DNA from 4 places in the Aquamicrobium ahrensii genome. Region 2 is predicted to be linked to each of the others. Evidence: riboswitches for the same ligand, from Rfam matches in the RefSeq annotation. Region 2 holds a riboswitch; each other region holds the start of a gene.
The links. A riboswitch is a leader RNA that binds a small molecule or an ion and turns the genes downstream of it on or off. The one in region 2 is predicted to bind cobalamin.
Positions count from the first base shown of each region.

Region 1: it holds a riboswitch for cobalamin, as region 2 does, so the genes downstream of both, ABID44_RS05150 (DUF1636 family protein) here and ABID44_RS13570 (ABC transporter substrate-binding protein) in region 2, are expected to answer to the same signal.
Region 3: it holds a riboswitch for cobalamin, as region 2 does, so the genes downstream of both, ABID44_RS14535 (CbtB domain-containing protein) here and ABID44_RS13570 (ABC transporter substrate-binding protein) in region 2, are expected to answer to the same signal.
Region 4: it holds a riboswitch for cobalamin, as region 2 does, so the genes downstream of both, ABID44_RS03690 (aromatic ring-hydroxylating oxygenase subunit alpha) here and ABID44_RS13570 (ABC transporter substrate-binding protein) in region 2, are expected to answer to the same signal.

Region 1 is NZ_JBEPMN010000003.1:25,494-30,356, forward strand. It holds gene ABID44_RS05135 (NuoB/complex I 20 kDa subunit family protein) at 1-506, opposite strand, end outside; gene ABID44_RS05140 (NADH-quinone oxidoreductase subunit A) at 497-862, opposite strand; gene ABID44_RS05145 (winged helix-turn-helix domain-containing protein) at 1,177-2,379, shown strand; cobalamin riboswitch at 2,408-2,607, shown strand; gene ABID44_RS05150 (DUF1636 family protein) at 2,645-3,064, shown strand; gene cobW (cobalamin biosynthesis protein CobW) at 3,061-4,098, shown strand; gene cobN (cobaltochelatase subunit CobN) at 4,146-4,863, shown strand, end outside.
Region 2 is NZ_JBEPMN010000011.1:24,365-29,227, forward strand. It holds gene ABID44_RS13560 (ABC transporter ATP-binding protein) at 1-470, opposite strand, end outside; gene ABID44_RS13565 (FecCD family ABC transporter permease) at 467-1,492, opposite strand; gene ABID44_RS13570 (ABC transporter substrate-binding protein) at 1,519-2,535, opposite strand; cobalamin riboswitch at 2,689-2,890, opposite strand; gene ABID44_RS13575 (trans-sulfuration enzyme family protein) at 3,006-4,175, opposite strand; gene ABID44_RS13580 (pyridoxal-phosphate dependent enzyme) at 4,172-4,863, opposite strand, start outside.
Region 3 is NZ_JBEPMN010000013.1:6,622-11,484, reverse strand. It holds gene ABID44_RS14555 (isovaleryl-CoA dehydrogenase) at 1-933, opposite strand, end outside; gene ABID44_RS14550 (TetR/AcrR family transcriptional regulator) at 902-1,543, opposite strand; gene ABID44_RS14545 (hypothetical protein) at 1,641-2,273, opposite strand; gene ABID44_RS14540 (CbtA family protein) at 2,281-3,015, opposite strand; gene ABID44_RS14535 (CbtB domain-containing protein) at 3,028-3,237, opposite strand; adenosylcobalamin (AdoCbl) riboswitch at 3,286-3,368, opposite strand; gene ABID44_RS14530 (histidine phosphatase family protein) at 3,429-3,983, shown strand; gene ABID44_RS14525 (pyridoxal phosphate-dependent aminotransferase) at 3,990-4,863, opposite strand, start outside.
Region 4 is NZ_JBEPMN010000002.1:167,049-171,911, forward strand. It holds gene ABID44_RS03685 (FAD-binding oxidoreductase) at 1-604, opposite strand, end outside; gene ABID44_RS03690 (aromatic ring-hydroxylating oxygenase subunit alpha) at 624-1,871, opposite strand; cobalamin riboswitch at 1,989-2,206, opposite strand; gene ABID44_RS03695 (ribonucleotide-diphosphate reductase subunit beta) at 2,312-3,433, opposite strand; gene ABID44_RS03700 (ribonucleoside-diphosphate reductase subunit alpha) at 3,595-4,863, opposite strand, start outside.

The sequences.
Region 1 (4,863 bases), on a different contig from region 2:
GGCGGACAGCCGGGCACATAGATATCGACGGGCACGATGCGGTCGCAGCCGCGCACCACCGAATAGGAATAGTGATAATAACCGCCGCCATTGGCGCACGATCCCATGGAGATCACATAGCGGGGCTCCGGCATCTGGTCGTAGACCTTGCGCAGCGCCGGGGCCATCTTGTTGGTCAGCGTGCCGGCCACGATCATGACGTCCGACTGGCGAGGCGAGGCGCGCGGCGCAATGCCGAAGCGCTCGCTGTCATAACGCGGCATCGCCGAGTGGATCATTTCGACGGCGCAGCAGGCCAGACCGAACGTCATGTACATGAGCGAGCCGGTGCGCGCCCAGGTGATCAGCGCCTCGGTCGAGGTGACGAGAAATCCCTTGTCGGCCAGCTCGTCATTGATGCCGATGAAGAAAGGATCGTCCGACCCGACCGGCTTGCCGGTGCGCGGATCGAGAACGCCCTTTGGCTGCGGCGCGACAAGCGTGCCGGAATTGCCGATCAATCCCATTCCAGCGCCCCTTTCTTCCACTCATATATGAAGCCGATGGTGAGAACACCAAGGAACACCATCATCGACCAGAAACCGAGCATGCCGATGTCGCCGAACGAAATGGCCCACGGGAACAGGAAAGCCACCTCAAGATCGAAGATGATGAACAGGATCGACACCAGATAGAAGCGGATGTCGAACTTCATGCGCGCATCGTCGAACGAGTTGAAGCCGCACTCATAGGCGGACAGCTTCTCGGGGTCGGGATCACGATAGGCGACCAGGAACGGAGCCACGATGAGTGCCAGCCCGATTACCAGCGCCACGCCGATGAATATGACGATCGGCAGATACGAACTCAACAATTCGTTCATGCTGCAACTTTCCGTTGGCGGCGGATCCGCCTGAAACTAGCGCAGCCGGCCCTGTTACGGAAGCGTGACAGATTTGCCCGGAACCATTTGGTCCCCTGCTGCAACGCGGCGAGGGTTAGCGCAGCCGGATTGCCGAAGCAAGTCAAACCTTGACCAAAACGCTGCACTGCACACTATCTGCGACAAAACTGATCATCTTTGATTTCCTTCACTTTTTACTCCACTTTTAGTCCTGACAGCATCCACGAGCCTCGGCTGCTAGATTGCTGGAATCGGGCTGCCGTAAACCATGACTTGAGATAGGTTTGGATTGCATGAAGGAAACCCTCTCCCCGGCTCTGGCGCGCCGTATCGCCCTGTCCGCGCAGGGCTTCGGCGGAGGGCGCGCAAAGGCTGCGTTGGATCGCCGGCGCCTTTCCCGCACGCTGTCGCGCATCGGTCTGCTGCAGATCGACTCGGTCAGCGCGGTGGTGCGCGCGCACTACATGCCGCTTTATTCCCGGCTCGGCCCCTACCCTCTCTCTCTTCTGGATGAAGCCACCCGTCCGGGGGCCAGACGCCTGCTTTTCGAGTACTGGGCGCATGAGGCATCGTTCCTGCCGCTGGAGACATATCCGCTGCTGCGCTGGCGCATGGAAAAAGCAGCGCGCGGCGAGGAGATGTATCGCACATTGGCCAGATTCGGCCGGGAGCGCTCGGATTTCGTCGAAGAGATTTTCCGCGAAGTGGAAACGCACGGGCCGCTGGCCGCATCCGACATGGAAGGCCACAAGGGCTCGGGCGGCTGGTGGGGCTGGAGCGACGCCAAGGCGGCCTTCGAATGGCTGTTCTGGGCCGGAAGGGTCACAACGGCCTGCCGACGCGGCTTCGAACGCGTCTATGACCTGCCCGAACGGGTGCTGCCGCGTTCCATACTCGACACGCCGGTTCCAGCTACAGCCGACGCCCAGCGCGAACTGCTGCGCATCTCCGCCCGCGCCCATGGCATCGCCACCGCCGCATGTCTGCGCGATTATTTCCGGCTCTCCGCCACTGAAGCGGCCCCCCGCATTGCCGAGCTTGTCGAGGAAGGCGAGTTGATTCCCGTCGCCATCAAGGGCTGGTCACGGCAGGCTTACCTGCACCGCGACGCGCGCCGGCCGCGCAGGGTCGAAGCCCGCGCCCTGCTGGCGCCTTTCGATCCACTGGTGTTCGAGCGGGATCGTACGGAAAACCTGTTCGGCTTCCGCTACCGTATCGAAATCTACACGCCGGCCGCCAAGCGACGATATGGCTACTATGTCCTGCCCTTTCTGCTCGGCGACAGGATCGTCGCGCGCGTCGATCTCAGGGCCGACCGCGGGGCGGGCGTGCTGCGCGTCCATGCCGCATACGCCGAACAGGGGGCACCGGCCGAAACCGCTGAAGCTCTTCTCGCCGAACTGGAGCAGTTTCGCGACTGGCTGAATCTCGACCGGATCGAGATTATCCCCGCCGGGAATCTCGGCCCGGCGCTGGCGGACATGCTCGTGTCGTAGCCGCAAGTTGACAGCCGGACCCGCCCAAGCCTAAATCCGCCCAGACGGTCTCCCTTTCCCAAGGAGGGGAGCTAAGAGGGAATGCGGTGAGGTGACCCCGAACCCGCAGCTGTCCCCGCAACTGTAAGCGACGAGCCTCAGCCGACAGCCACTGGGTGCGGACCCGGGAAGGCGGCGACAGGGCGACGACCCGCGAGCCAGGAGACCTGCCGTCTGCAAGGAACGAGCCGAAAGCCTGGCGGGTGTCCCGGGCAAGGAGCAGATATTGGATTCAGGCCCGCCCACTCAGACGGAACCAGCCGCCAGCGCCACAGGAGCCGGCACGACCATCATCGTGTGCATCTCCTGCCGCGACGCCACCGGCTCGGATGCGCATCCGCGCGCCGGTGAAAAGTTGGCGGAGGATGCGCGCCGGGCCGCCGCCGGCCTGCCGGTCGAGGTGCGCACGGCAGAATGCCTCGGCAACTGCAAGCGCAGGTTAAGCGCCTCGATCCTGTCGGAAGGCGCATGGAGCTACGTGTTCGGCGATCTCACCGAAGATTGCGGGGCCGATCTGGTCGCCGGTGCCAGCCTGCTGGCCGACGCCGATGACGGCAAGATTCCATGGCGCGGTCGTCCCGATTCGCTCAAGCGCGGCCTCGTTGCGCGCATCCCTCCCCTCACTCTCCTCAAGGACAGATCATGACCGCAAACGCCACCCGTGTGCCCTGCACCGTCGTCACCGGCTTCCTCGGCGCCGGCAAGACCACGCTGATCCGCAACCTGCTGGAGAACAGCAACGGCAAACGCCTCGCGCTCATCGTCAACGAATTCGGCGACGTCGGCGTCGATGGCGAGATATTGAAAGGCTGCGGCATCGATAGCTGCCCGGAAGAAAACATCGTGGAACTGGCCAATGGCTGCATCTGCTGCACCGTGGCCGACGATTTCGTGCCGGCGCTCGACCAGATCCTGTCTCGCACGCCCAGGGTCGATCACATCCTGATCGAAACCTCCGGCCTCGCCCTGCCGAAACCGCTGGTGCAGGCTTTCCAGTGGCCGACGGTGAAAAGCCGCGTCACCGTCGACGGCGTGGTCGCCGTGGTGGATGGCCCCGCACTTGCCGAGGGCAAGGTCGCCTCCGACATGGACGCGCTCGCCGCCCAGCGCGCCGGGGACGAATCGCTCGACCATGACGACCCGATCGAGGAGGTGTTCGAGGATCAGGTGGCCTGCGCCGACCTCATCATCCTGTCCAAGAGCGATCTGCTGGACGAAGCCGCCGCCGCCCGCGCCCGCAAGATCGTGGACGCCCATATCACCCCAGCCGTGAAGGTCGTTCCCTCCGAACATGGCAAGGTCGATCCGTCGATCCTGCTCGGCCTCGGCCTCGCTGTCGAGGACGACATAGAAAACCGCAAGTCGCATCATGACGGCGCGGGCGATCATGAGCACGACGACTTCGACACCTTCGTCATCGACGTTCCCGCGGTGACCGACCCCGAGGAGCTGGCGCGCCGTATCGCCGCCGCCGCCGAGCAGGAGGATGTGCTGCGCGTCAAGGGCTTCGTCGAGGTTTCGGGAAAACCGATGCGTCTGCTGGTTCAGGCTGTCGGACCGCGCGTCAATCATTATTATGATCGCGCCTGGGCAACCGGGGATGACCGACGCTCGCGGCTGGTGGTGATCGGCCTCAAGGGTCTCGACCGTCCGGCCATCGAGACCATACTCGCAGGCTGAACAAGGCAAAGGACGCCACTCATCAGGCCATTCATCAGGATTGAACGATGCACATCCTGACCACCAGTTCCGCCTCGCTCGACGACGTCATCGAGCCGGTCGACCTGCGCCAGACACCGGGCGACGTGGTGGCCCTGTCCTTCACGGACAGCGATCTTGCGGCGCTGGCCTCGGCATGGAAAGCAGAAGCGGACCGCCTGCCCTCCATGCGGCTGGCGGCCCTGCGCGACCTGCGCCATCCCATGTCGGTCGACCTGTGGGTGGACAGCGTCGCGAGCCACGCAAAAGTCATTCTGGTGCGGCTTCTGGGCGGCTACGACTGGTGGCGCTACGGCTGCGACCAGCTTGCCGCCACCGCCCGCGCCGGGGGCGTCAAGCTGGCCCTGCTGCCCGGAGAATGCCGCGAGGAGGACGAGCGGCTGATGCAGGCCTCCACCCTGCCGCGCGAGGAGCTCGCCCTGCTGCTCGGCTATTTCCGCGAGGGCGGGCCGGCCAACATGCAGGCGCTGGTGCGCCGGCTGGCCATGCTTGCAGGCCATGAGGCCGAATCCGCAGCGCCCGAACCCGTGCCGAGGGCCGGCTTTTACGAACCCGGATCAGGCGTCGTCGAAACGCCGCGCATCGGTGGGGAAGCGCCCGTCGTGCCGGTTCTTTTCTACCGTTCGATGCTTCTGGCGAACGACATCGCCCCCATCGATGCGCTGACAGTCGAATTGCGCCGCACCGGCGTCGTGGCGGTTCCTGTCTTCGTCTCCAGCCTGAAGG
Region 2 (4,863 bases):
GGGCGCTGCGCCAGCGCGCGGGCGAGATGCACACGCTGCTTCTCGCCGCCGGAAAGCGTGGCCCAGTAACGTGTTCCGAAACCGTGCAGATCGGCGCCGGCCATTGCTTCGGCGACGATGCGGTCATCCTTGGCCGACCATGGTTGCAGTGGCGTCAGCCACGGCGTGCGTCCAAGCTCCACCGCATCACGCACGGTGATCGCCTCGCCGGTGTCCGCCTGCTGTTCGAGATAGGCGATCTTCTGCGCCGCCAACCGGCGCGGCAGATGGCCAAGCGGCTGGCCTTCCACGAGGACATCGCCGGTGGTCGGCTTGAGGATACCGGAAAGCAGCCGCAGAAGCGTGGACTTGCCCGAACCATTGGGCCCGACCAGCCCCAGCGTCTCCCCCTCGCGCACGGCGAGACTCACGTCGCGGACGATCTGCGTGCGCCGCACGCTCCAGCCAAGATCATGCGCTTCAAGGATCATGCTCTGCGCCGACCCCTGAGCAGAATAAGAGCGAAGGCAGGCGCACCGACCAGCGCGGTGATGACGCCGATGGGCAGCACCTGTCCGGGGATCATGGTGCGCGACAGCACGTCGGCGGCGATGAGGAAGGCTGCGCCTGTCAGCGCGGTAGCCGGCACCAGCCTGCCATGTCGCACACCAACCACGAAACGCGCCGCATGCGGAATGACGAGGCCGACGAAACCGATGGAGCCGACGATGGAAACCATGACGGCGGTGACGAGCGCGGTGAGCCCGATTAGCACGATCTGTACCCTGCGCACCGGAATGCCCAGGGAAGCAGCGGATTCCGCCCCGAAGGCGAATGCATCGAGGGCGCGCGCATACCACACGCAGGCGATGAGCCCGGCCGCAGCCACAGGCACGGCCAGCGTCACATCCGGCCAGCGCACGCCGCTCAGATTGCCGAGCAGCCAGAACATGATGCCCCGCGCCTGTTCGGCATTGGCCGATTTGGTGATGATGAAGGAGGTGAGCGCGTTGAAAAGCTGCGAACCGGCGATGCCGGCCAGGATGATCTGCCCCGCGCCGCGCGCCGATACGCCGCCGCCGGCCGCCCGCGCCAGCAGTGCGACGAGCAGGAAGGCCGTGACTGCGCCCGCGAACGCACCGAGCGACATCGACACCGCCCCGCCGCCGAGGCCGGCGATCGTCACGGTCACCGCTCCGGTCGACGCCCCCGCCGATATGCCAAGCAGATAGGGATCGGCCAGAGCGTTGCGCAGCAGCGATTGCAGCACGAGACCGGACAGCGCCAGCCCCGCGCCGCAGGAAGCGGCCACCAGCGCGCGCGGCAGGCGATAATTCCAGACGATGCCCATGTCGATCGGATCGAGCGGATAGGCAGCGCCCAGAACCTTGTTGGCCAGCGTCTGCACCACGATGGAGAGCGGAATGGGCGTCTCGCCGATACAGGTTCCGGCAAAGACCGCCGCCGCCAGGGCGACGAGGCTTGCCGGCCAGCGCCACCACAGCCGCGCCATGGAATGCTGGCCCGCAGAAACTATCGTCACCTGGCGACGCCCAGATCCACCAGCGCGTCGGCCAGCACCTCGATGCCGGCCACTGTGCGCATGGTGGCGTCCATGGCATGGCCGTCCATCACCACAATGCGGTTGTTCTTCACAGCCTCCATCTGGCTGGCGACCGGATCAGTCTTGAGGAATTCGAGCTTCTTTTCATGGTCGTCGGCGGGAAAGCGGCGGCGATCCATCCTGGCGATGATGATGATCGTCGGATTGGCCTTGGCGATGGTCTCCCAGCCAACCACCGGCCATTCCTCATCGGATTCCACGATGTTTCGAATGCCGAGCTTGTTCAGCATGTAGGCCGGCCCGCCCTTGCGGCCGGCGACATAGGGGTCGATGTTCATGTCGGCGCTGGAGAACCAGAACACGGCCGACACGTCCTCGATGTCGAGAGCCTTCGCGCGCTCGACGGCGTCATCCTCGCGCTTCACCAGATCTGCGACGACTTCCTCCCCCTTGTCCTGCACGTCGAAGATTTCAGCAAGCTCGCGCACGCCCTGATGAATGGTCTCAGTCGAGAAGGCGGCGGTGCGGGTGCCGTCGACGCCGACGCTGTTGTCCTTGGCCACGCAATCGGCGGGCATCACATAGGTCGGGACGCCGACCTCGTGGAACTGCTCGCGGGTCGCGACAATGCCCTCCGGCCCGACGTGCCAGATGAACTGCACCGCGACGAGATCGGGTTTCCTGGCCACCACGCTCTCGAAGCTGGGATCGTTGTCGGCCAGCCGCTCGACATTGTCGTTGATGGACTTGTGCTCGGGCAGCACATCGGTGAACCAGACGGAGGTGCCGGTCACCTTGTCGCCGAGACCCAGCGCATAGAGCGCCTCGGTGGAGGCCTGGCCGACGGTGACGGCGGTGGCCGGCGCCTTGTCGAAGGTGATCGTCTCGCCGCAGTTTTCCAGCGTGAGCGGATATTCCGTAGGCTCGGCGGCCGCATGGACCGTGAGCAGCGCAAGGCTAGCGGCGGCAAGTGCCAGACGCGGGAAGGTCATGACGCGAAGTTCTCCGATTGGTTTGCAGCGGGGACCGGAGGCTTCGGACGGGGAACGCAATGAAAAGCCACGCATCCGCAGGCATACGGCAGACGGCCTGATCAGGCAGGGAAGGCTTCATCGACAACCTCTCCCGGGCGCCCCGCCCGGCACGTTCAGTTCCAGTTGTCGGCAGGTCTCCTGACTGACGGATCGACGCCCTTCCCCGCCTTCCCGGGCCGAAGCCCAGTGGCATTTCCGGGGAGCGGACTCACCGCCTACAGTTGCGGGGGCAGTTTCGTTTCGCAGGTCTTTGGCCAACCTGCGGCGAATTCCCTCTTCGTTCCTTTCGGAAACCGACACCATGCTCGTATCGCATGTGCGGTGACCTTTTCAAGTCGGACAAACCGTCGTCCCCAGCAGCCTGCCGGCCCGAGCGGCCAATCGGGAACCGCTGAACCCCCGGGGCATTGCTTCGGGGCCTGCGTTCTTCAGCCTGCCAGCGCCTGCTCCAGATCCGCGGTCAGGTCCGCGCCATCCTCGATGCCCGCCGACAGGCGCACCAGCGAATCCGATATGCCGATGGCGGCGCGTTGCGCTGCGGGAATGGAGCCGTGCGTCATCGTCGCCGGATGCTCGATCAGGCTTTCCACGCCGCCAAGGCTTTCGGCCAGCGTGAACAGACGGGTCCGCTCCAGAAAGCGCTTCGTGCCCGCCAGATCGCGGTCGAGCTCCACGGAGAGCATGCCGCCGAAGGCCTGCATCTGACGTGCGGCGACAGCATGCTGGGGGTGACTTTCGAGGCCCGGATAGATCACCCTGCGCACGTCCGCGCGAGCTTCCAGCCAGCGGGCTATGGTGAGGCCGTTCTGCGAATGCCGCTCCATCCTGAGCGCCAGCGTCTTGATTCCGCGCAGGGCGAGGAAGCTGTCGAAGGGGCCGGAAATGGCGCCGACGGCGTTCTGCAGGAACCTCAGCCGGTCGCGCAATTCACCTTCCTCGCGCACCACGGCGACGCCTCCGATCATGTCCGAATGACCATTGAGGTATTTGGTGGTGGAGTGAACGACGATATCGATGCCGAGTTCCAGAGGCCGCTGGATGTAGGGGCTGCAAAACGTGTTGTCGACGATCGTCACCAGCCCCTTGCGGCCGGCGAGAGCCACCATCGCCTCCAGATCGACGATCTTCAGGAGCGGGTTTGTCGGCGTCTCGATCCATAAAAGCTTCGTCTCCGGCCGGATCGCGGCCTCGACCGCAGCAAGATCGGTGAAGTCGGCGAAATCCACGGCCAGCGAAGCCGTGCGCCGCCGCACCTTGTCGATGAGCCGGAACGTGCCGCCATAGATGTCGTCCGTCGCCAGGACATGCGTGCCGGCGTCGAACAGTTCCAGCACCGTCGCGATCGCCGCCAGTCCCGAAGCGAAGGCGAAGGCGGCAGCGCCGCTTTCGAGATCGGCCACGGCGCGTTCGAAGGCGAAGCGCGTCGGGTTCTGGCTGCGGGCATATTCGAAACCCTTGTGCACGCCCGGGCTTTCCTGCGCATAGGTCGAGGTGGCGTAGATCGGCACCATGACCGCGCCGGTCGTCGGGTCATGGCTCTGGCCGCCATGAATGGTGCGCGTCGAGAAAGCGAGCCGGTTCTTGCGGTCTGTGGTCATTTGCTGGTCCGCCTCAGATGGTTGATCAGGTCGATGCGGGTGATGAGCCCGATGAATTCGTCGCCGTCGAAGATGATGGCTACCTCGTTGCGGTCGAACACCGGCAGCAGCGCATCGAGCGTCTGGCTGGCCTGCAGCGTGTGCAGGTCGCGCGTCATGGCCGTGCGTACGTCCCCGTTGAAGCGCTCCCAGCGGCTGTCGTAGGGTCCCTCGACCCTGGCCAGGATATCGCTTTCGTCGATGATGCCGACCAGCCTGCCCTCTTCCAGCACCGGAAGCTGGGATACGTCTGCGCGCCGCATGCGGCCATAGGCGTTGAGCAGGCTTTCCTCCGGCCCCACCCAGACTGTGCCGCCCTCGCGGTGCGTGCGGGCGACAAGGTCGCGCAGATCGCCATGCTGTTCGCGCTCCGACAGGCCTTGCTCGGCCAGCCAGAAATCGTCGAACACCTTGGACAGATATTTGTTGCCGGAATCGCAGACCAGCGTCACCACCCGCTTGGGCGTCCGTTGCTCGCGGCAGTAGCGAAGCGCCGCCGCCAGCAGCGTGCCCGACGACGAGCCGGCGAGAATGCCTTCTTTCGACAGGAGTTCGCGCGCCGCCGCCATGCTCTGGCGGTCCGGAACCGAATAGGCCTTCGCCACAAGCGACAGATCGGCATTGGGCGGAATGAAGTCCTCGCCGATGC
Region 3 (4,863 bases), on a different contig from region 2:
GCAGGCGGAGGCGACGGCATAGACATAGGCGCGGCAGGCGTTCAGCGTGGTGTACATGTCGGCCAGCTTGCCCTGCACGAGCTGGAAGTCGCCGATGGGCCGGTCGAACTGCCTGCGCTCTCGCACATAAGGCACAACCACGTCGAGGCAGGCGGCCATGATGCCGAGCGGCCCGCCGGCGAGCACCGTGCGCTCATAGTCGAGCCCGGACATCAGCACTTCGACGCCCTTGCCTTCCTCGCCCAGCACGTTCTCGAACGGCGCCTCGACATTTTCGAACACCAGCTCGCCGGTGTTGGACCCACGCATGCCGAGCTTGTCGAGCTTCTGCGCCACCGAAAATCCCTTGAAATCCTTCTCGATCAGGAAGGCGGTGATGCCGCGCGACTTCCGCTCCGGGTCGGTCTTGGCATAGACGACCAGCGTGTCGGCGTCCGGCCCGTTGGTGATCCACATCTTGGTGCCGTTGAGCACGAATCGGTCGTTTTTCTTCTCGGCTCGCAGCCGCATCGACACCACGTCGGACCCCGCGCCGGGCTCCGACATGGCGAGCGCGCCGCCCGCCTTGCCTGAGCACAGCGGCGGCAGGTATTTTTCCTTCTGCGCCGGCGTGCCCCAGCGGTTGATCTGGTTGACGCACAGATTGGAGTGCGCGCCGTAGGACAGGGCGACAGATGCGGAAGCGCGTGAAATCTCCTCCATCGCCACCACATGGGCGAGATATCCCATGCCGCTGCCGCCATAGGCCGGGTCGGCGGTCATCCCGAGCAGGCCGAGCGCGCCCATTTCCTCCCACAGATGGGCCGGAAACTCGTTGCTGCGGTCGATCCCGGCGGCCAGCGGGGCGATCTTGTCCTGCGCGAAGCGATGCACGAGATCGCGAAGCGCCGCGACGTCTTCTTCATGCCCGAAGTCGAGTGCCTGCCTGTACATGATGGATCTCCCGTTTCGTTGACGCCCCGACGAGGCGCATTGTCATGGAAAGATAGGTTCGCGTCACGCCCTCGACCGACAGTCGCTCGTCCGGCCGAAACCAGACGATGACGCCGGTGATCATCTGGATGATCGCCATGGCGGTGAGCCCGATGTCGTCAATATCGAAGACGCCGCTTTCCGCGCCCTCGCGCAGGATGGCGCGCAGTTCCTTTTCATAAGAGGTGCGCAGTCTCAGGATGATGGTCAGCCGCTCGGGCGACAGGCTGCGCAACTCCATATTGGAGACGTGGGTCTGCGAGCGCCGCTCGATATGGAAGGCGATGTGATTGGCCACGAAAGCGGACAGCCGCTCGGCGGCGTCGCCGGAGGAAGGGCGGGCGTCGTTCCATGCACCCAGCAGCGCCTCCATATGCGCGCGCATCAGTGTGAACAGCAGTTCTTCCTTGGTGGGAAAGTAGCGATAGAGAGCGGCCGGCTGCACGCCCACCCGGGCGGCGAGCTGGCGCATGGTCACCGCCTCGTAGCCGTGACGCGCAATGAGGTCGACAGCCGCCTCGCGGATCGCCGCCTCAGTCCGTTCTCCATCCGAGCCTGCCGTTCGCGCCATCGGATTCCTCTCCATCAATTAATAAAACGTACGTTCAATTAATTCAAGGGGCGCTCATTTCAGTAAGGACGATGGCTGGGAATGGATGGAAGTCGGGTCAGACCTGATCCTGCTCCGGATAAGAGCGCCCCTTGCCGAGAACCATGCCGACGCCGATCAGCGCCAGCCCGAGGCCTGAAAAGGCGGCCAGGCTTGGCAGATGCTTGGGGATTTCGCTCCATACCGGGCGCACAACACTGGCCGTGTCGAATGTGTCGGCGCTGTACTGGCACAGAATGAAGGACGATTGCTTGCGCACCATATCCGCGTCGATGCGCGATATGAGGTCTTCCACGGCTGCCTTGTTGGCTGAGGTTTCCCGCATATGGGAAAGCAGTTCGCGCGCAGCCGACAGATAGGCATGGGCGCACTCGTTGAAGGGGCTTTCCTCGTCGCTCAGCGAGCCCGGAACCAGCCCCCACAGGCAATAGGTATACTGGATATTGCCGTAATTCAGCAGCCGCACGAAAGTGTCGTCCACCTGCCGCTCCTGCGCGGCGAGCTTCATGATCTCGCTGCGGTGGTCCGCAATCACGGCCATCTGGCCGTGTGACAGGCTGGCGATCGGTATGCCTTTGATTTCCGCCGGATTGCTGCGCCGATGCGCTTCAGCCGAAGATGATGCGAAGCAAGCCGCGGCAACCGCAACAAGAAGCGCGGCGCGCGCCGGTGGGGGAGCGCGCCGCGTCATGGCGTTGTCAGGCCGCCCGGGCGCGTGCGCCGGCAGGCAGGGCCCGCTCGGCGACTGCGCCGAAGGCAAGGCCGATCACCGTCCACAGCACGGCGTGCATGCCGAGCGAGGAGGTGCGGAAGCGCCAGAGCAGGTCGGCTGAATAGCCTTCCGGAATCTCGTTCACCGTCGGCAACGCATATTGGGCGATGGCGATGATGACGAGGAAGGCGAGCCCACCGACAATACCGGCGGTCCAGCCGCCAAGCCGGGTCCACAGCCGCCGCGCCAGCGCCACGGCGACGACAGCGGCGATGATGGAGACGATCAGCATGACGAAGAACAACTCCGTGCGTTCGCCGATCGTTTCGGGATTGCCGACGGCCGGCGGCGTCGCCGGATATTTCAGCGCCGGCGCCAGCACCACGGCGATGAAGGCGGCGACGGCCAGAAGCCCGGCGGTGGCGCGGGGTCCGAGCGAGGTCACGCGGCCATGGACATAGGCGAACACGAGGGAGAACAGACCGCCGATGGCGGCGCCGTAGACGACCGAGCCGGTCAGGAGGCCCAGGCCCGCCTGGGTCTCGCGGCTGACCAGTTCTTCTTCCTCTTCGGCAGGCTCGCCGGAGGCTGCGGCCATCGCTTCTTCATAGGCGATGGCGCTGTCGATGTGAGGCTCGCCGAACACACGGGCGAATCCGAACGCGAAAAGTCCGGCCAGGATGCCGACCAGCATCCCGCGAAGCAGAAGATTTCCAACCATGGCGTCAGACTTTCAGTGGCAGGGGAAGCCGAGGAGATGGCGCGCGTCATGAACGAATTCATGCGTGCTCAGGTTCGAGAGCAGGGTTGTCGCCCCTTCCTCCGCCCCGATAAAATAGATGGCCAGCATCATGAGCAGGCCGCCAAAGATCGCCCACGGCATGATTTCGCGCACCGGAATCGGAACCGGGCGGACTTCTGGTGCAAAAGTGATGTCGGACATCGTGCTTCTCCCTGGGATGCTGCGTCCCGCTGTTGCAAGCTGTGAAACACGGATCAAGGCCTGACTTCCGGCGATAATTGCCGGTCACAGTGGCGCGACCGCGCTGGATTTTCACCAGCTTCCAGATCCGTAATCTTTGCCGACACTAGTCGCCGTCATGTATGGCTGTCAATGAAGCGAAGGGAGTGTGAATGACAGGACGCCTGACGTTGATCTGCTGCGGCTCCACGGAAGCGAACAGGTTTGGCGCTTTCGCACGGGATGAGCCGCTGGAGCCCGGAGCGATCGAGTATGCCCGGATGGTGGCCTGCGGCCTTGCGCGCGCCGATCGTGTGTGGCGAAGCCCGGCGCTGCGCGCCGTCGAGACCGCCGGGGCTCTCGGGCTGGACGGCGAAGCGCGGCAGGCGCTGCGCGATCAGGATTTCGGCCAGTGGGCCGGACGCAAGCTTGCCGAAGTTGAGCCGGGCGAACTGGCGACGTGGATGTCGGACCCGGACGCGGCGCCGCACGGCGGCGAATCGCTCCGCGATCTCAGGCGTCGTGTGTCCGCCTTCCTGGAAGAGGCCCTCGGCATGGCCGGTCACACGCTCGCGATCACCCACCCGCCCGTGATCCGCGCGGCAGTTTGCGAGGTGCTCGATGCGCCGCCGCAAGGCTTCTGGTCGGTCGATGTCGAGCCGCTCGGGCTGACGCGTTTCACCAGCGATGGGCGGCGCTGGGCCCTGCGTCTGGCCGCGCTCCGGTAGGGCCTGCTAGCCGGCCCTCGCAATCTCAAGAGCCTTCGGCATTTCCTCGGCCAGAATGTCGAGCTCATGGTCGAGCCCGACGCTGATGCGAATGCAGCGATCCAGCCCTGCCGCCATGGGTTTGCGGATGAACACGCCTCGCGCCAGCAGCGCCTGCATCAGTTTCAGGGCGAACGCTCCGTCCTCACCGCAATCCACGGCCACGAAATTCGTGGCCGAGGGCAGGGCCTGCAAACCGTTGTCCCCGGCTATTGTCGCGATACGGCGACGACCTGCATCCACCTTGCGCACGACCCCGGCCAGATAGCCCTGATCCTCCAGAGCCGCTTCACCGGCGATCTGCGCCATGCGGCTGACGCCATAGTGGTTGCGGATTTTCTCGAAGGCGGCGATGACCGTTTCCTCTCCGATGGCGTAGCCGCAACGGATGCCGGCGAGCCCGTAGGCCTTGGAGAAGGTGCGCATGCGCACGACGTTCGGCCTCGCCACATCGATCGCGGGCAGGGCGCTTGCCGGCGCGAGTTCGCAATAGGCTTCGTCCAGAATGAACATGGTGGTGTCCGGAAGCGCTTCGATGAAGCGGTTCACATCCTCTGCATCCCACCAGCTTCCCATCGGGTTGTCGGGATTGGAGAGGTAGACCAGCCGGGCGTCTTCCCGGCGCACCGCATCGAGCAGCCCGTCGAGGCTTTCGCGGTCGTTTTCATAGGGAACCGGCGCCAGCCTGCCGCCGACGCTGGCGACATGGAAATTGAAGGTGGGATAGGCGCCGAGCGACGTCACCACCGGCTCGCCCGGCGAAACATACATGCGCGTCAGCAGGCCGAGCAGCCCGTCTATGCCTTCGCCGACGACGATGTTCTGCGGCTTTACGCCGTGA
Region 4 (4,863 bases), on a different contig from region 2:
GGCCGAACCAGCTTTCGCGCGACGAGCGTTCCTCGATCAGGAACGACAGCGAAAGGCCGGGCATGCGCGAGCCCAGCAACTCAAGCTCCTTGCGGAAGATGATTTCTTCCGGCCGCCTCGCGCAGTTGACGAAGGACACGTCCGTGCCCGGCGCGCAGTCGTTCAGCCAGCGCAGCATCGACATCACCGGCGTGATGCCGGAGCCGGCCGAGATGAACAGATATTTGGCGGCCGGATGGTTGTGGTGGGTGAATTCGCCGCCCGGCCCGAACGCTTTCAGCCGCGCGCCGACACCCAGATTGTCGAACATCCAGCGGGCGCCCACGCTGCCCGGCTGCGCCTTCACCGTCACCGCGATGGAGAAGGGGCGCGATGGCGACGACGACAGCGTGTAGGTGCGCATGAGCGGCCCGTCGTCCACGGGCAATTCGAGCGTTATGAACTGGCCCGGCTTGTAGCGGAACCATGTCTGCGCATCGGACCGGAAGGTGAAGGTCTTCACCTCCGGCGTCTCGTCCGCGATGCCGATCACCTCCAGAACCTGAAGGCGATCGTTCCACGGGGCCATCTCGTCCAGATGGCGGTAGAGCCCGGGATCGGTCATGGCGTTCATCGGCTTCTCCTCAGGCGACGTTCTTCAGCCTGGGCTTTTCACCCTCGCAAAGCCGTGGCTCCATGAAGTGCGCATACCATTCCACGAACTGGATCACGCCCCCTTCATGCAGTTCCGAATAGGGGCCGGGCTCATAGGCCGGCGAGCGGATGCCGAAGGCGTTCTCCTCCACAATGCGGCGGTCCTGATCATTGGTCTCCGTCCACACATGGATGAGTTCCTCCAGATCGTAGTCGACGCCTTCGACCGCATCCTTGTGGACCAGCCATTTGGTGGTGACGGCGGTCTCTTCAGGGCCAAGCGGGATGACGCGGAAGGTCACGGCATGGTCGATCAGCACATGGTTCCATGTGGCGGGGTAGTGATAGAGCATCAGCGTGCCGATACGATCGGCGCTGACCTGATCGGAAAGATTGCGCTTCACCGAGGGCTTGCCGGTCATGGTGTAGCTCACCGCGTCGCGCAGCAGCGGCGCGCGGGTGGCGCGGAACTGTCCGGCCTCGTCGATGCGGAAGCGCGCTGGCAGGCCCGCCGCCTCGCATTTTTCCCAGTGCTCCACCATCTCCGGATCGCTCTCGGCACCATTGACGCCGGTGACGCTGGGCGCTTCCGGGAAGGTCTTGCACAGTTCCGGATGGTTGCCCGCGCAGTGGTAGCATTCGCGGTTGTTCTCCCACACCAGCTTCCAGTTGGCCTTCTCGACGATGGTCGATTCATAGGCGATCTTCGCCTCGGAAAGCTTGTGCGGTGCGAAATAGGGCTCCATCAGCATGCGGAACGGCTCGAAATCGGCCGGCTCGTCCGCAAGGCAGATGAAAATGTAGCCAGCGACGCTCTCGCAGGCGATGGGCTTGAGCGAATGGGCGGACGGGTCGAAATCCTCGGCCATCTGGCGGGCGAAGAGCAGCCTGCCGTCGAGGTCGTAGGTCCACTGGTGATAGGGGCAGACCAGCCGCGCAGAGGTGCCTTTCGGCGTCGTGCATACGCGGCTTCCGCGGTGGCGGCAGGAATTGTGGAAGGCTCTGATCCTGCCTTCGCGGTCGCGCACGATCACGATCGGGTAGGAGCCGACCTGCACGGTGAAGAAGCTTCCCGGCTTCGCCACCTCGCAATCATGGCCGATGAAGAGCCAGTCCCGATACCAGATCAGCTCCATGTCGAGCCTGAAGAAATCGGGATCGGTGTAGAAGGGCTGCTCCAGCGACCAGCCGTGCCTGCGGGCGCGGATCAGCGTGAGCATTTCGTTACGGGCGTCCATGTCCTGTCCTCGCTAAAGGACTGAACTTGGTGGTGATTTGGGGAAGGAACGGCAACCGCCGACGCCGGCGGCCGGGTCGTACGCCATTCGCTCCTTGACCGCCCACCGCGATCAGTCGAGACCAACGTGCTCAAGGCTGGTTTCCGGGCTCCGGAGCGTCCCGTAAAGGACCGCCTCGACACCTTCCCGGGGGCATCTCCCCAGTGGTTCACCGTCGAGGTTTGCGCTCCGCCACCGTTGCGGGGGCAGCGCCGGACTTCCTCTTGCGAGGGCGCCGGCTTCCCAATTCTCCCTTCCGCACGAGGCGGTCGGGCACCTTAAGCATATTGATGTGAACACCATTCGCGGTGGCGAGGAGCATGAGAAAGCGACATCGCCCCGGCGCAAAGACGACAGGCGATGCCGTGACGCGTGAACCTGCCGTCCCACGGCGATCCAGGTCAGTCCCAGGCCAGCGCGCCGCCGTTCTGGTACTCGATGACGCGGGTCTCGAAGAAGTTCTTTTCCTTCTTCAGATCCATGGTTTCGCTCATCCATGGGAACGGGTTTTCGGTCTCGGCGAAGACCGGCGCGAGGCCGAGCTGGGCGCAGCGGCGGTTGGCGATGAAGTGCATGTATTGCTCGCACAGCGCCGCGTTGAGGCCGAGGAATCCACGCGGCATCGTATCGCGGCCATAGGCGGCTTCCAGTTCGGCTGCGTCGAGGATCATGCCGCGCACCTCGTCCTGGAACGCCTTGGTCCACAGGTGCGGGTTTTCCAGCTTGATCTGGTTGATGACGTCGACGCCGAAATTCAGGTGAATCGATTCGTCGCGCAGGATGTACTGGTACTGTTCGGCGATGCCGACCATCTTGTTGCGGCGGCCGAGCGACAGGATCTGCGCGAAGCCGGTGTAGAACCACATGCCCTCGAAGATGACGTAGAAGGCGACAAGGTCGCGCAGGAAGGATTGATCGGCATCCGGCGTGCCGGTCTTGAAGTCGGGATTGTCGAGGTTCTGCGTGTGCTTCAGCGCCCATTCGGCTTTGTCGGTGATCGACGGCACCTCGCGGTACATGTTGAACAGCTCGCCTTCATCGAGGGCGAGGCTTTCCACGATGTACTGGAAAGTGTGGGTATGGATCGCCTCCTCGAAAGCCTGACGCAGCAGATATTGCCGGCATTCGGGATTGGTCAGATGGCGGTAGATGGCGAGCACGATATTGTTCGCCACCAGCGATTCGGAAGCCGCGAAGAAACCGAGATTGCGCTTGAGCATGCGCCGCTCGTCTTCCGTCAGCCCATCCTTCGACTTCCACAGCGCGATGTCGGCCTGCATCGACACCTCGGTCGGCATCCAGTGATTGTTGCAGCCGGAGAGGTACTTTTCCCATGCCCAGCGATACTTCAGCGGCAAGAGCTGGTTCACGTCGGCACGGGCGTTGATCATGCGCTTTTCATCGACGGTCACGCGCGCGGCGCCCCGCTCGATTTCGCCAAGGCCGGTGGCGTCGCCGGCAGGCGCATCCTTGCCCGGAAGCGGGATTGAAGGGTTGTTTTTGGGTTCGGACCAGTCGAGCATCTCATTCTCCGGTTAGGCTTGGCGCACCCATCCCTGACGCTTCAGGCATCGGCCGGAGGCCGGTCGGGATCGCATGAATGGTGATGGCGCAGGATGGGGCGATGTCTCCCCATCCCGGCCTGTCAGCTTTGCCCTCCCCGGCGGGGAGGGCGGGTGCCTGCTTACTGGCAGGCTTCGCAGTCGGGGTCGTCGATGGCGCAGGCCTTGCCCCATGCCGCACTTGGGTCGACCATGATCGGCGTGGCAGCTTCCGCTGCCGACACGCTTGCCGGCGAAACGGCGTTGAGCTTGCCGTCGGTGCCCTTGAGCGTCGACTTCTCGACATGGGTGGCCGAGCGCGAGCGCAGGTAATAGGTCGTCTTCAGGCCCTTGCGCCATGCAAGCCGGTAAAGCTCGTCCAGCTTCTTGCCGCTCGGATTGGCGATGTAGAGGTTGAGCGACTGCGCCTGATCGATCCATTTCTGGCGGCGCGAGGCGGCGTCGATCAGCCAGGAGGAGTCGATTTCGAAGGCGGTGGCGTAGAGGGCCTTGAGATCGTCCGGGATGCGGTCGATCTGGCCGACGGAGCCGTCGAAATACTTCATGTCCGAAACCATCACCTCGTCCCACAGCCCGCGGGCTTTCAGGTCATGGACGAGCGCGGCGTTCACCACGGTGAAGTCGCCCGACATGTTCGATTTGACGAACAGGTTCTGATAGGCCGGCTCGATCGACTGCGCCACGCCGCAGATGTTGGAGATGGTCGCCGTCGGCGCGATCGCCATGGTGTTGGAATTGCGCATGCCGGTGGTCTTCACCCGCTTGCGCAGGCTGTCCCAGTCGAGCGTGAAGCCCTGGTCCATTTCAACGCCCGCGCGCGCCTCCTCCAGCAGGCGGATGGAATCGAGCGGCAAAATGCCCTTCGACCACAGCGAACCCTCGAAGCTCGGATAGCGGCCGCGCTCGGCGGCGAGTTCCACCGACGCTGAAATGGCGTGATAGCTGATCGCCTCCATCGAACGATCGGCGAACTCGATAGCCGCCTCGGAGGCATAAGGGATGCGCAGCGCCTGCAGCGCGTCCTGGAAGCCCATCAGGCCGAGGCCGACCGGGCGGTGGCGCAGGTTCGAGGCGCGCGCTTCGGGGATTGTGTAGAAGTTGATGTCGATGACGTTGTCGAGCATGCGCATCGCCGTGGCGACTGTTTGCGCCAGACGGTCGAGGTCGAGACCCTTTTGCGCCACGTGGTTGGCGAGGTTGACGGAGCCGAGATTGCACACGGCCACCTCGTCCTTCGATGTGTTGAGGGTGATTTCCGTACACAGGTTCGACGAATGCACCACGCCGACATGGCCTTGCGGCGAGCGGATGTTGCAGGGGTCCTTGAAGGTGATCCACGGATGCCCGGTCTCGAACAGCATGGTCAGCATCTTGCGCCACAGGTCGAGCGC